3 regions of the Blautia sp. BCRC 81119 genome follow, and region 3 is predicted to be linked to each of the others. Evidence: riboswitches for the same ligand, from Rfam matches in the RefSeq annotation. Region 3 holds a riboswitch; each other region holds the start of a gene.
What was found. A riboswitch is a leader RNA that binds a small molecule or an ion and turns the genes downstream of it on or off. The one in region 3 is predicted to bind cobalamin.
Positions count from the first base shown of each region.

Region 1: another riboswitch for cobalamin. It lies ahead of DMI82_RS07010 (ABC transporter substrate-binding protein); the one in region 3 lies ahead of DMI82_RS09780 (ABC transporter permease).
Region 2: another riboswitch for cobalamin. It lies ahead of nikB (nickel ABC transporter permease); the one in region 3 lies ahead of DMI82_RS09780 (ABC transporter permease).

Region 1 covers NZ_QJHD01000009.1:4,586-9,577, reverse strand. The annotation lists gene DMI82_RS07020 (DUF1836 domain-containing protein) at 1-555, opposite strand, end outside; gene pcrA (DNA helicase PcrA) at 701-2,944, shown strand; cobalamin riboswitch at 3,043-3,338, shown strand; gene DMI82_RS07010 (ABC transporter substrate-binding protein) at 3,442-4,536, shown strand; gene DMI82_RS07005 (FecCD family ABC transporter permease) at 4,551-4,992, shown strand, end outside.
Region 2 covers NZ_QJHD01000020.1:54,421-59,412, forward strand. The annotation lists gene hisB (imidazoleglycerol-phosphate dehydratase HisB) at 1-536, shown strand, start outside; gene hisIE (bifunctional phosphoribosyl-AMP cyclohydrolase/phosphoribosyl-ATP diphosphatase HisIE) at 555-1,835, shown strand; gene DMI82_RS12635 (M14 family metallopeptidase) at 2,007-2,966, shown strand; cobalamin riboswitch at 3,251-3,439, shown strand; gene nikB (nickel ABC transporter permease) at 3,624-4,562, shown strand; gene nikC (nickel transporter permease) at 4,563-4,992, shown strand, end outside.
Region 3 covers NZ_QJHD01000013.1:73,718-78,709, forward strand. The annotation lists gene DMI82_RS09775 (MATE family efflux transporter) at 1-1,274, shown strand, start outside; cobalamin riboswitch at 1,422-1,595, shown strand; gene DMI82_RS09780 (ABC transporter permease) at 1,732-2,661, shown strand; gene nikC (nickel transporter permease) at 2,677-3,540, shown strand; gene DMI82_RS09790 (ABC transporter ATP-binding protein) at 3,521-4,312, shown strand; gene DMI82_RS09795 (oligopeptide/dipeptide ABC transporter ATP-binding protein) at 4,322-4,992, shown strand, end outside.

The DNA.
Region 1 (4,992 bases), on a different contig from region 3:
GATCATTTTTTTCATGTATACGTCGAAGCTAAGAAGACAGATAAAGGAAAACTGGTGAAGGAATTCCTTATCCTCCGGGTCGGCGTCCTCAAAAATTTCTCCGGCACTTTTGAAACGGCGCATAAGATCCTTTTCCAGGTAACGGATCTGTGACTGCTCCATACTGAAAACCTCCTGGTAGATGTAAGTCATGTCCTTTTCTGTAACGGACTTGAAGTATTTCTCGGTGATCGGTCCCAGAAGGGTCTGGATATCACTGATAGAGAGGATATTCTTAAAATAGTAGATAAAGATCAGCATCAGCAGATGCTCCCGGGAATACCGCTTTTTTTCCGGCGGGGGAAGGAGCTTGTTCTTTGCGTAATTGTTGATCATGGTCTTGGTCAGGATCTTGTCATCATTATGACGCTTGGTGGAAGCGAGATTATCTTCCATAAAGGTTGTGACCTGATCCATGTAAAGAGCAATATTGGGAATTTCATCGGGTTTTATATAATCAAGCTCAGCAATTTTTGCAAAAATGCTGTTCATCATTTCTTTTTCGTTTTCTGTCATCGCATTATCACCTCTGCTCCCTATTATATAGTTTTAAATACTACTTGTAAAGAAACTTTTTTTCAGAGAGGTGGGTTTACCGGAAAGTAAAGTCATGATAGTATATAAAGATACTGTTCATATGGAAAAAGAAATGGAGATCAAAATGAGTATACATGATGCTTTGGACACATTGAATCCTATGCAGCGGGAAGCTGCCGTACATACAGAGGGACCACTTCTGATCCTCGCAGGAGCCGGTTCCGGAAAAACAAGAGTGCTGACCCACAGGATCGCCTATTTAATGGAAGAAAAGGGTGTAAACCCATGGAATATCCTGGCGATCACCTTTACCAACAAGGCCGCCAGTGAGATGCGGGAACGTGTGAATAAAATTGCGGGAATGGGTGCGGAGAGCGTATGGGTCTCCACCTTCCATTCCGCCTGCGTGAGGATCCTGCGCAGACATATTGAGGTGCTGGGCTTTGGCAGTAATTTTACCATTTATGATGCCGACGACCAGAAAACAGTCATGAAGGAAATCTTCCGGAAATTTGATATCAATACCAAGATTTACAAGGAACGAGGCGTTCTTGCTGAGATTTCCCATGCCAAGGATGAAATGATCACACCGGAAGAGATGGAGCTGAATGCGGGCGGTGATCCGGATGCACGGAAGATTGCCGGTATGTATAAGGAATATCAGTCTATCCTCCGGGGAAACAATGCACTGGATTTTGATGACCTGATCGTGAAGACTGTGGAGCTTTTTCAGCATAATCCGGATATCCTGGACTATTATCAGGAACGTTTTAAATATATTATGGTGGATGAGTATCAGGATACCAATACTGCCCAGTTTAAATTTGTAAGTCTTCTTGCTGAGAAATACAAGAATCTCTGTGTGGTTGGTGATGATGATCAGTCCATCTATCGTTTTCGTGGAGCAAATATCGGGAATATCTTAGGCTTTGAGAAGGTTTTTCCTGAGGCTAAGGTGGTGCGCCTGGAACAGAATTACCGTTCTACCCAGAATATCCTCAATGCAGCCAATGAGGTGATCGTCAACAACACAGAGCGTAAGGAAAAACGCCTCTGGACAGAGAACGAAGAGGGCGATAAAGTACATTTCCGTCAGTTCAACAACGGATTTGAGGAAGCGGAGTATGTTGCAGGAGAGATCATCCAGGGGCGCCGCAACGGGAAATTCCAGTACAAGGACTGTGCAGTACTTTATCGGACCAATGCCCAGTCCCGTCTCTTTGAGGAGAAATTTCTCCTGGCAAATGTTCCTTATAAGATTGTCGGCGGTGTGAATTTTTATGCCCGCAAAGAGATCAAGGATCTGTTAAGCTATCTGAAGACCATTGACAATGCCAGTGATGATCTGGCTGTGCGCAGAATCTTAAATGTGCCAAAAAGAGGGATCGGGCTCACCAGCATCGGCCGTGTCCAGGACTATGCGGATATGATGAACCTGAGCTTTTACGATGCGCTCCGCGTGGTGGAGGAAGTACCGTCCATTGGCAGGGCAGCAGGAAAGATCAATGATTTTGTATCCTTTATCCAGGGACTGAAAAGTAAGGCAGAGGCCTATACAGTCCGTGAAACCCTGGAAGAGGTCATTGAGCTTACCGGTTATGTGAAGGAACTGGAGGCAGAGAAAACGGAGGAGGCCCAGGCGAGGATCGAAAATATCGATGAGCTGATCTCCAAGACAGAATCCTTCCAGGAAGCCATGGAGGAGGCCGGACAGCCGGCAACACTTTCTGCATTTCTGGAGGAGATCGCACTGGTGGCAGATATCGATTCTGTTGATCCGGATCAGGATTATGTGCTGCTGATGACTCTTCACAGTGCCAAGGGACTGGAATTCCCAAATGTATTTATCGTGGGAATGGAGGACGGTGTTTTTCCGGGGTATGCTTCCATCTGGTCCGGTGATCCGTCGGATATCGAGGAGGAGCGAAGGCTCTGTTATGTGGGGATCACCCGTGCCATGAAGGAACTGACTTTAACCTGTGCAAAACAGCGGATGATCCGTGGGGAGACTCAGTATAACCGTGTGTCACGTTTTGTAAGGGAGGTTCCACGGGAACTGGTAGATCTTGGACATACCATTCAGGAGAAAAAGCCCAGGGTAGATGATATCGTATCTCCGAAAAGCGCCTATGCCCAGATGAAAATGAATTTCCAGGCAAAGAGCACCCTGCAGAAAAAAGATTTCACAGTGAAGAAGGCGGACAGCCTGGACTATGGTGAGGGAGACACGGTCCGTCATGTGAAATTCGGAGTCGGTATCGTAAAAAATATCGCAGACGGCGGCAGAGACTACGAAGTGACGGTAGACTTTGACAAAGTCGGCGTGAAAAAAATGTTCGCCGGTTTTGCCAAGCTGAAAAAGATCTGAGAGGGATCTCTCCGGGCAGACTATTTCTGCAAAAAACTGTAAAAATCCGGCCTCAAGGTTGTAATTGGAAAACCGGTATGTTAGAATCAGTATCAGCGTAATTGAATTGCTGTGAAGTGGACAGTATCACCGGCACATATGCTGCCGGATACTGTGAGAGGGAATCGGGTAAAAAGCCTGAGCGGTTGCGGCCACTGTATACAGAAGAAGGGATTTCACATGCCATTGCAGAAACTCATGTGAGAAGGCGAAATCCCGATGTCAGAGAGATTCTGGAGAAAATTCTGATACATCATTCATGATCGGCTAAAAGATGAATGGTGTATCAGTTTTTATTTTGCAGAGTTTTTTCTGAGTCTGTAAGTCAGGAAACCTGCTTGACAGTATGTAAGTGGGAGCTTCCGTACAAAGTGTTCCGTGCAGATTTTATGAAGCCCCATCTTTTCGGTTACCCATAGGCAACAGGAGATAAAACAGGCGAAAAGAGAGGAAATGAAATGAAAAACAAGTATGTATCCACAAGAATCATGGCAATGGTAATGGCAGCGGCAATGACCGTATCAGCAGCTCCGGCTGTTTATGCCGCAGAGAGAGCAGACTCCGAGACCATCAAGGAAGACAACCAGCCGGCAGCAGAAGACAGTACAGAGTCTGCAGACACCGAAGATTCTTCCGCAGAGGCAACCAAGACAGAATATCCTCTGACCATCACAACCTATGATTACGATGGAAACGAAATCGAAACCACTTATGAAAAAGCACCGGAAAAAGTCCTTGCTGTATATCAGGGAAGCATTGAGACTATGCTCGCACTTGGTCTGGAAGACCACCTGGTAGCTACCGCAGGTCTTGATAATGAAGTTCCGGAAGATCTCAAAGAAGCATTCTCAAAAACAAATTATCTTGACGAATTTACCCCATCCCTTGAAACTGTAACAATGCTGGAGCCGGACATGATCTTATCCTGGAGCTCTCTTTTCTCTGATAAGAATCTGGGAAATGTAACAGACTGGATCGACAAAGGCTGCAACACCTACTACAACACCAATACTCGTCCGGACGGCGACAGAACACTGGAAAATGAATTCACAGATATCTTAAATATCGGAAAGATCTTCGATGTACAGGACAAAGCACAGGCTATCGTTGATGATGCAAAAGCAGTGATCGACAAAACTCTTACTGCAACTGCAGATGTAAAAGACAAACCAAGCGTAATGGTATTGGAGCCTCTTGGAGATGACATCACAAACTATGGCGTAAAGAGCCTTGGCGGAGATATGGTAACACAGTTAGGCGCAACTCTTGCAAACCCGGATGCTTCCACCGTTGGAAAAGAGGATATCATCGCAGCCAACCCTGACGTGATCTTTGTGGTTTACATGCCATATGCAGGAGATGATCCGGAAACTGTTAAGAACAGCCAGCTTGCAGTGATCCAGGATGATGAGTCCCTGAAGAGCCTTGACGCAGTAAAGAACGGACGTGTTTACCCGATCATGCTCAGTGAGATGTATGCAAGTGCAACACGTACCCAGGACGGAATCGAAACTTTTGCAAAGGGATTATATCCGGACGTAAATCTTGACTGATCGGAGAAAATGCAGTGAAAGAAACAGCTTCACAGAGAAAAAAAGATAAGGTGCTCAGAACATCCATGTATGTGGCAGTTCTCATCGGACTTGCAGGATTCCTTATTTTTTCCATACTTGCAGCCATCACTTTTGGAAATGCGGATCTGTCACTGAAGGATGTATACAGCGTTATCGCTTATAAATTGTTTCATATAAAAAGTCTGTCCGCCTATGCGGAAGGCGCAGTTCATGATGTTGTGTGGCTGATCCGGCTGCCTAGAGTCCTTCTGGCTCTGGCAGTTGGAATGGCTCTTTCCGTGTGCGGCGTGGTGATGCAGGCTATCGTGCAGAACCCGCTGGCAGACCCGTATGTGCTGGGTATCTCATCTGGTGCATCTCTGGGTGCCACACTGGCCATCATGCTTGGAATCGGAAGCTTTCTTGGCGGAAACTCTGTGGGAATCACAGCTTTCA
Region 2 (4,992 bases), on a different contig from region 3:
TGCAACTGAATATTGATGGAACAGGAAGTTCCGATATTGATACAGGCATTGGCTTTTTTGACCATATGCTGGACGGTTTTACGCGCCATGGACTGTATGATCTTACGCTGAGAGTCCACGGTGATCTGAATGTAGATGATCATCACACCATTGAAGATACAGGGATCGTCCTTGGAAACGCTATCCGTGAGGCAGTTGGCGACAAAAAAGGAATCAAACGTTACGGCAGCTGTATCCTTCCTATGGATGAAGTGCTTGTGCTCTGCGCAGTAGATCTTTCCGGAAGACCTTATCTTGGATGGGATGCAGCGTTTTCTACGGAAAAAATAGGAGATATGGCTACAGAGATGGTAAGGGAATTCTTTTATGCAGTATCCTATTCCGCAGCAATGAATCTTCACATCAAGGTTCTTTCCGGAGGAAACAGCCATCATGTGGCAGAGGCCATGTTTAAAAGCTTTGCGAAAGCCCTTGATGCAGCAACACAGTACGATTCCCGGATCACAGACGTGCTTTCTACCAAGGGAAGCCTCTGATACAGAAGGAGACCACTTATGAACAAACAGTTGATCCCATGCCTTTATCTTCATTCAGAAAAGGCGGTAACCGGATTTGGACAGAGAAATCTTTTCGGAGACGGAAATGTAGAAACACTTGCAAAATTTTACGGTGACAATGGGGCAGATGAGCTTCTGGTATTTGACTTTTCTTCCGCAGATGCAGAGCATGACCGTGCGATCGGAAAAATCCGTGATATCTGTCAGGTATCTGAGATCCCGGTGATCGCAGCGGGAAATATCAAACGTATGGAAGATGTAAAAAAGCTGATCTATGCGGGATGTGCCAAAGTTGTACTGAATTTTTCGAAAGAGAATAATATCAAGCTTCTGGAAGAAGTATCCCGGCGCTTTGGAAAAGAGCGTATGATGATCAGCATCTCTGATCTGAGAGAATTCACAGAAAATCAGGATCTGATCGAAACATATGCAGACACTGTTCTGGCTTTGGACACTGTCGAAAATGAAATTGCAGAGATTTCTCAGATTTCCATTGTTCTTCATACCGATGAAAACAGATCTGAGAACGTTCTGGAGCTTTTAGGAGAACCAGCTGTGTCCGGACTTTGCGGTGCTTATGTAAGCAGTCTTGAAAATGATCTGCATACATTTAAGGAAACCTGCGAAGAAGCCGGAATTCCGGTAAACACATATAAAAGTAATATTGCATGGTCGGACTTTAAATTAAACAGTGACGGAATGGTTCCGGTTATTGTCCAGGATTACCGGACGGATGAAGTACTGATGCTGGCCTATATGAATGAGCTTGCTTTTAACACAACATTGAAGCTTGGAAAAATGACATACTGGAGTCGCAGCCGGAATGAGCTCTGGACCAAAGGTCTGACATCCGGACACGTACAGTATGTAAAGTCTCTTACTATTGACTGTGATAATGATACGATCCTTGCCAAAGTGGAGCAGATTGGCGCAGCCTGCCATACAGGAAACCGTACCTGTTTCTTCAAACCGCTGCTGAAAAAAGAGTACGATGATACCAACCCACTTCACGTGTTCCAGAATGTGTATGATGTGATCACTGACCGAAAAGAACATCCAAAGGAAGGTTCCTATACCAATTATCTTTTTGATAAGGGAATTGACAAGATTTTGAAAAAAGTCGGTGAAGAATGCACAGAGATCGTCATTGCAGCCAAAAATCCAGATAAAGAAGAGATTAAATACGAAATTTCAGATTTTCTTTATCATATGATGGTACTTATGGTGGAAAAAGGAGTCAGCTGGGAAGAAATCACCAAAGAATTGGTAAAAAGATAAATTATATATCATTCAGGAAAAAAGCTTTTGTACGTCGGATCAGAATGAACGGTTACGAAAGCTTTTTTCTGTTTTCCCGGAATCTTAAAAGAATATGTACAATTTCGGTTAGGCATGATATACTTATCGTCAAAAGTGCGGAAATATAAAAAAGGAAAAGGGAAACAACCAATGATCAAAATTGATGACTGGGTGATTGAAAAAGGAGAGAAGGCACAGGGGAAAATTAAGATCACAGGATACGGCATAGCAATGCCGGCAACTGTGATATGCGGAGTGAAAGACGGACCGACGATACTGATCACAGCGGGAATACACAGTGCGGAGTATGTAGGAATCCAGGCGGCAATGGAACTTGCAAAAGAATTTCAACCGGAAGAACTGAAGGGAAATGTGATCATCGTTCCACTGGTCAATGTCAGTGGCTTTGAGCATCGCACCATGAGTCTGGTCTATGAGGATGGCAAGAACCTGAACCGCGTTTTCCCCGGAGATCCTGAGGGAACAGCTGCAGATCGTATTGCCTATGCTATAGTGACAAAGCTTTTTTCCATAGCAGATTATTATATCGACCTGCATAGCGGAGATGGGTTCGAACAGCTTCATCCCTATGTTTATTATGTAGGGGTTGTAGATGAAAAGACAGCAGAGAAATCATTACATATGGCACGGCATATCGGCGTAAAATATGTGGTCCGTTCCACAACCGCCACAGGTGGCGCCTACAATTATGCTTCTTCTCTTGGAATTCCAAGTATTCTCATCGAAAGAGGCGGACACAGCTACTGGACCTGGGAGGAAGTAGAACAGGATAAAAGAGACGTCCGTCACCTTGTTTTTCATCTCCAGGGAAAGAAATGTCATGGTCTGAAGCATTACCGTCAGATGCTTCTTGAAAATGTAGTCTATGAATATGCGCCGTATACCGGATGCTGGTATCCATCCAAGAAGCCTGGAGAGTACTTCTTTAAGGGAGAAGAATTGGGTGAACTGAGAGATTACTATGGAAATTTACTTTACACATCTATTGCAACTGAAAACGGAGTCGTACTTTATCAGACAGCCAGTCTGAACATTATTGAAGACGGACCAATGATCGCATATGCAGCGATCACGGAGACTCTGACCTGATAGTAAACAACCTTTTCAGAACGCTTCTGTCTGAAATCATATTGAAACAGTAAGAAAACCGGGTTTTACCATTTGCTATTCTATTTGTAAAAATAGCGAGGTAAAATCCGTGTTTTTTTAGCAGATCAGATAAATCCAATTGTCAAATCCCCCATGGGGGATATATACAATTCAAGCATCTTTAACAAAATTTATGAGTTTTCTAAAAATATAACATTTTTCCATAGACATAAACTATAGTTTTATCATATAATGTTTCAGTAATTTGACAGCATTTGCTGATTTTCACATCAGCCGTTGTAAGTTCTGAGAGGATTAATAGGGAAACCGGTGTAAATCCGGTACGATCCCGTCACTGTAAGGGGAAATCCTCAGACAAAGTACCACTGGTCGAGTGCGTGAGAAATAGACCGGGAAGGTGTCTGAGGGTAAGGATCCTAAGTCAGGAGACCTGCTTGCAATTGTTTTAAAATGATTCTTACGGAAGATAGGAAGCATATTTATTTTGTGTGCCCGTATTTCGTCACGGGCTTTTTTCGTGCAAATTTTCTAAAATTCCATGCATATTCTGCATATTAAGAATCCAATAGTTTCTTTTATCTAACTAAATTAAAACGGCAATGTTAAAATCGCATCAAATGAGGAAAGGAGTAAAACGTGACAAAGAAACAAGTAGGAAAAAGATTTCTCCAGATCATCATTGTATTATTTGGAATCAGCTTTTTCACATTTGGACTGACCTACCTGTCACCTGGTGATCCTGCGGAGATCATGCTGACAGAGTGTGGTAATCTTCCTACACCAGAGCTTCTGGAACAGACAAGACATGAGCTTGGCCTTGATCAGCCCTTTCTCGTGCAGTATGGTTCCTGGCTGAAGGGTGTTGTTACAGGAGATATGGGACAGTCCTATTCTTTCAAAATGCCGGTAACAGATAAACTGGTATCCTGTTTCTGGCCGACGCTGAGGATGTCGTTGCTGGCACTTCTGATGATGGTCATTATTTCCATACCGCTTGGAATCCTGGCCGCTGTATATCAGAACAAATTCCCGGATTATTTTGTGAGAGGAATTACCTTTGTGGGAGTATCTGTTCCAAGCTTCTGGCTGGGCCTGATCCTTCTCAGCATCTTTGGTGTTCAGCTTCGCTGGATCAATGTTGCAGGAGGCAGTACGGATTTTAAATCCATGATCCTCCCGGCGCTGACTCTTGCACTTGCCATGTCTGCAAAATATACCAGACAGGTAAGAAGTGCAGTGCTGGAGGAACTTCATCAGGATTATGTCACAGGTGCAAGAATGCGTGGAATCAAGGAAAGCGTCATTCTCTGGAAACACGTCCTTCCTAATGTTATGCTTCCGCTGGTAACGCTGTTGGGACTTTCCCTTGGAAGTCTTCTGGGAGGTACTGCAGTTGTAGAGATCATTTACAACTGGCCTGGAATGGGAAATATGGCAGTAAAGGCGATTTCCTGTCGTGACTATCCTCTTGTACAGGGCTATGTACTTTGGATCGCGATCCTGTACATGTGCATCAACCTGCTTGTGGATCTGTCCTATACTTATCTCGATCCAAGACTTAAGGAGGATAGATAATTGAAAAAGGTATTACGAACATTCAAAGAAAATAAACAGTTCACTCTTTTCTTCATTCTGGGTCTCGTGGTGATCGGAATTGCGATCTTTGCGCCGCAGCTCTCACCATATGATCCACTGAATGCAGTTATGACCGAATCACTGCAGGAGCCAAGCTCCGCTCATCCGTTCGGAACGGATAAGCTTGGACGAGATCTTCTTTCCCGTGTTATCTTCGGAACAAGAACCTCTCTGATCATGACCTTATGTCTGGTTGCAGTGATCTTTGTCATCGGTACATTTTTAGGAGTTATTGCCGGATATTTCGGCGGCGTTGTGGATGCAGTGATCATGCGTATCGCAGATATGATGATCTCCTTCCCTGGGCTTGTACTGGCCATTGCCATTGCCGGTATGCTTGGACCAAACCTGGTCAATGCCGTTATTTCCA
Region 3 (4,992 bases):
TTTTTCAGCAGTTTTATACAATGGCAGACACCATGATCGTCGGACAAGTGGTAGGAGTTAAAGCACTGGCGGCAGTAGGTGCCGGAGATTGGCTGGTATGGCTGGTGTTGGGGATTATGACAGGTATCACACAGGGTTTTTCTATTCTTGTATCTCAGTATTATGGAGCAAGGGAAAAGGAAAATCTGAAATGTGCAGTAGCGAAAAGCTATATCATGACAGCATTACTGTCTGTGGTCGTACTCGCAGTAAGTGAAGGTACAGTTTATCATGTTCTTTTATTTTTACAGACACCGGATAATGTCATTGATCTGACAATGCTATATTTGCGGCTGATCTTTGCAGGAATCCCGATCATAGCTGCTTATAATATATTTGCAGCGATCCTTCGGGCACTTGGAAACAGCAGATCTCCGTTGATCGCAATGACAGTGGCAGCAGTGATCAATGTGGGACTGGATTTGTTATTTGTGGCGGTTTTTGGCTGGGGTATAGCCGGAGCAGCAGTGGCGACCGTTATCGCGCAGGGATTTTCTGCCTTGTACTGTTTGATCGTATTACGTAAAATCCCGGATATCCGCCTGGAAAAGAAGGACTTTTACAGGCAGCCCTCTATGAGCCTGCGGCTTTTGGAACTGGCGGTTCCTCTTGCGATACAGAATGTGATCATCTCCGTGGGAGGACTTGTGGTACAGTATGTGATCAATGGATTTGGTTTTCTGTTTGTGGCGGGATTTACGGCATCGAACAAGCTGTATGGGGTTTTGGAGATGGCTGCCGTTTCATATGGATATGCTATTACAACCTATGTGGGCCAGAATCTTGGTGCAAAAAAATACCAGAGGATTCGAAAAGGCGTGCGCAGCGGCACTTATATGGCAGTGCTCACTTCGGCTTTCATTTCCGGCATGATGGTACTGTTTGGACGTAATGTACTGTCCCTGTTTGTATCCGGTGAACCGGATCAGACCCGACAGGTATTGGATATAGCATATAAGTATTTGTTTATCATGGCTGTCTTTTTGTGGGTGCTGTATCTGCTGTATGTGTATCGTTCCGCTATCCAGGGCCTGGGTAATACTTTGATTCCGCTTGCCAGCGGCATTGCAGAATTTATAATGCGTGTCAGTGTTGCGCTGCTGCTGCCAAAACTGATCGGTGAAGATGGAATATACTATGCAGAGATCTGTGCATGGAGCAGTGCAGCTGTTTTATTATTCGTAAGTTATATGATCATTATACGGAAATATAAAGAAGTCACCGTTCATACATAATGTTATTTACTTAAGAGATTTATAATAATACAGGCAGAAAATATCCGGGTTTCACTATGAAATGTTCAGATATTTTATATTTGACAAAAAACTATTTATATAAAAAGAAAAGTATGATATTATAATATTTATTCATTGCAACTATGAAAATTGAATAGTCAGAAGGGTGTACAAAGTACTTAATAAGGAATCTGGTGAAATGCCAGAACAGCCACCGCTACTGTGACAGGGACGAAAACCAAAATATCACTGGAGAGATCCGGGAAGATGGTAAGTAGGAAGAACTGGAGTCAGGAGACTTGCCTTTTTGACAGAAGAATTCTGATTCGGATGGGATACAGAAGGAATAAGCTCTGCTTGAGGTAGAGGTTTGTTTTTTGTGCTGATATGATGCTGGATCATATCAGCTTTTTTTATTTTAACCGAATAAACAGATGAAAAATGAGGAGAGATGAAGATGGGAAAAGTAATTGCAAAGCGTTTTATATTTATGATTCCGGTAGTGCTGGCGGTTACATTTATTATTTTTATGCTGAGTTTTATATCGGCAGGTGATGCTGCCAGAGTGCTGGCGGAGAAAAAATATGAGCATCCGTCACCGGAGCAGGTAGAAGAAGTACGGCATGAGGAAGGACTGGATCAGCCGGTGCTGGTACAATACGGGAAATGGCTGGATCAGGCACTTCATGGCGATTTTGGAAAATCATATTCTACCAGAAAACCGGCTTTTGAGGAATTAAAAAGATATTTTCCACAGACATTTAAACTGGCAGTTACTTCGTTTTTATTGTTGATGATCGTATCAGTCCCTCTTGGAATTTTGTCGGCAATTTATGAAAACAGAGTTCTGGATAAAGTCATTCGCATTTTGTCGTCCCTCAGTGTATCTATGCCGTCTTTCTGGATCGGTCTGATGCTGCTCTATATATTTGGAGTAAAGCTAAAAGTGATTTCCGTGATCGGAGGAGATGCCGGAGGCATCCCGATTCTTGCGGCATTTGCCATGGATATCAGTTTCTTTGGAATTATGACGAGATTGATCCGTACCAATATGATACAGGTGCTGAAGCAGGATTACATACGTGCCAGCAGAGCTAAGGGATTGTCATCTGTAAATGTAATTTTGCGTCATGGTCTGAAAAATATCCTGATTCCTGTGCTTACACGTCTGGTATCAATTGTGATCGGTTTTTTCTGTGGCTCAGCTGTGATAGAAAGTATTTTTTCAATTCAGGGAATCGGAAATCTGGCATTGAAATCCGTGATCTCAAAAGACACTCCGGTGCTGCAATGTTTTATCTTTATTCTGGCTGTTGGCATTGTAGTATTAAATTTTCTTGTGGATATCGCCTATTCTGCGATTGACCGGCGAATCCAGTTAAAGTAAAGGAGAGATCATAGAATGGGAAGCAGAAGAAAGCAGAAAACAGAAAAAAGCATGATCCAGAATCTGTACTGGAAACAGGTATTCCGGTCACCGAAAACAAAAATAGGATTGATGGTGGTCATAATTTTTGCATTGGCAGCTATTTTTGCACCTGTACTGGCGCCGCATGATCCACTGCTTGTGGATGTTTCGATAAAATTAAAGAATCCGTCGGCGGCATATCCTTTAGGTACTGATCAGCTGGGACGATGTATTTTATCAAGACTTCTCTGGGGCAGCCGGTATTCACTGAGCTATAGCTTTACGGTGCTTCTGATCACCGTATGTGTCGGGGTGCCGATCGGACTGTTTGCCGGATATGTAGGTGGAAAAATCGATTCCATAATTATGAGGATCATTGATGTATTTATGGCTATGCCGGTCTTTATTGTGGCACTTGCCATTGCAGGAACCGTAGGAGCCAGCGGCGCTCATCTGATCCTGTCCTTATCGGTCGTATCCTGGGCAGAATATGCAAGGCTTGCCCGAGCATTGACACTTCAGGAAAAAAATAAAAATTATATGACCGCACTAAAAGCCGGCGGCTGCGGCCACGCAAGGATCATATTTAGGCATGTATTGAGAAATATCCTGCCATCTGTAATCGCACTGGCAACAATGGAAATCGGTTCGATCATTCTGTCAATTGCCGGTTTTTCCTTTATCGGCCTTGGTGTGCAGGCACCGACACCGGAATGGGGGATCATGCTCAGTGACAGTAGAAGTTATATTCAGACTTATCCAAGACTGATGTTTTATCCGGGCATACTGATCATGATCATTGTTCTGGCATTTAATTATCTGGGGGAGGGAATACAGAATGGAACAGCCCAAAAATGATGTTCTAAAGGTAAAAAGACTACATGTGGAGTTTCAGACTTCTCACGGAATGGTTCATGCAGTAAAAGATGTCAGCCTGGAAGTAAAACGCGGAAGGATCCATGCTCTGGTGGGAGAAAGCGGAAGCGGCAAGTCAGTTACCTCTCTGACGATCATGAATCTGCTTGCAGGAAATGGAAAGGTGATATCCGGAGATGTGACACTGAACGAAAAGAGTCTTCTGAAGTTATCAGGAAAAGAAAAACGACAGTTATACGGAGACAGGATCGGAATGATCTTTCAGGATCCGACCGCTGCTCTCGATCCGCTCTTTACAGTTGAACAACTGCTTCTGGAAGGACTGAGAAAACATCGCAGAATGAGCAAAAAACAGGCAAGGGAAGCAGCGTTGGAAAGTCTGCGGATGATGAATCTGCGTGATCCGGAAGAACTGATGAAGAAAAAACCTTACGAATTGTCTGGTGGTATGTGCCAACGTGTTATGATCGCCATTGCCATGTCCATGAAACCGGATTATCTGATCGCAGATGAGCCGACGACAGCCTTGGATGTAACCGTACAGAAGCAGATCCTGGAAGAAATCTATCAGCTATCCAGGAAAGAAAATCTGGGCGTGTTATTTATTACGCATGATCTGGGTGTGGTGGCAGAGATCGCAGATGATGTTTCGATCATGAAAGACGGCGAAATAGTGGAAAACGGAACGGTTGAAGAGATCTTTTATCATCCGCAGCATTCATATACAAAAAAACTGTTGGATGCAGTTTTATAGGGGAAAAGTATGAGTACGTTACTAAAGACAGAACATTTAAAAAAATATTATGGCAAGAAAAAAATTGTGAAGGCAGTGGATGATGTAAGTCTGGAAATCCATGCAGGATCATCCATGGCCCTGATCGGTGAAAGTGGAAGTGGTAAAACTACATTCGGAAAGCTGATCGCCGGCCTGGAGAAACCTACAGATGGAAAATTCTGGTTTCAGGGACAGGAAATGCAGGATTTGTCTGAAAAGCAGTTTCGTCCATATCGCAAGAATCTTCAGATGGTCTTTCAAAGCAGCAGCGGGGTATTTGATCCCGGTTATACCATTGGAGAAAATATTCTGGAAATTTTGAAATTACATGAAAAACTGCAAGAGGGTGAGTATGAAGAGCGAGTAAAGGAGGCTTTGATCCAGACGGGGCTTGATCCGGATATCCGAAACCGTTATGTTGGACAGATTTCAGGAGGTCAGTGTCAGAGAGCTAATATTGCGAGAGCATTGGTATTAAGACCGGAACTTGTGATCTGTGATGAACCGGTATCCAGTCTGGATTATTCCATACGAAAGCAGATCCTGCATCTGTTAAATGAGCTGCAGGAAAAATATGAGATGACCTATTTACTGATCACTCACGATCTGTCCAACGTTCCATATCTCTGCAAAGAGGTGGCTATTATGTATCAGGGACG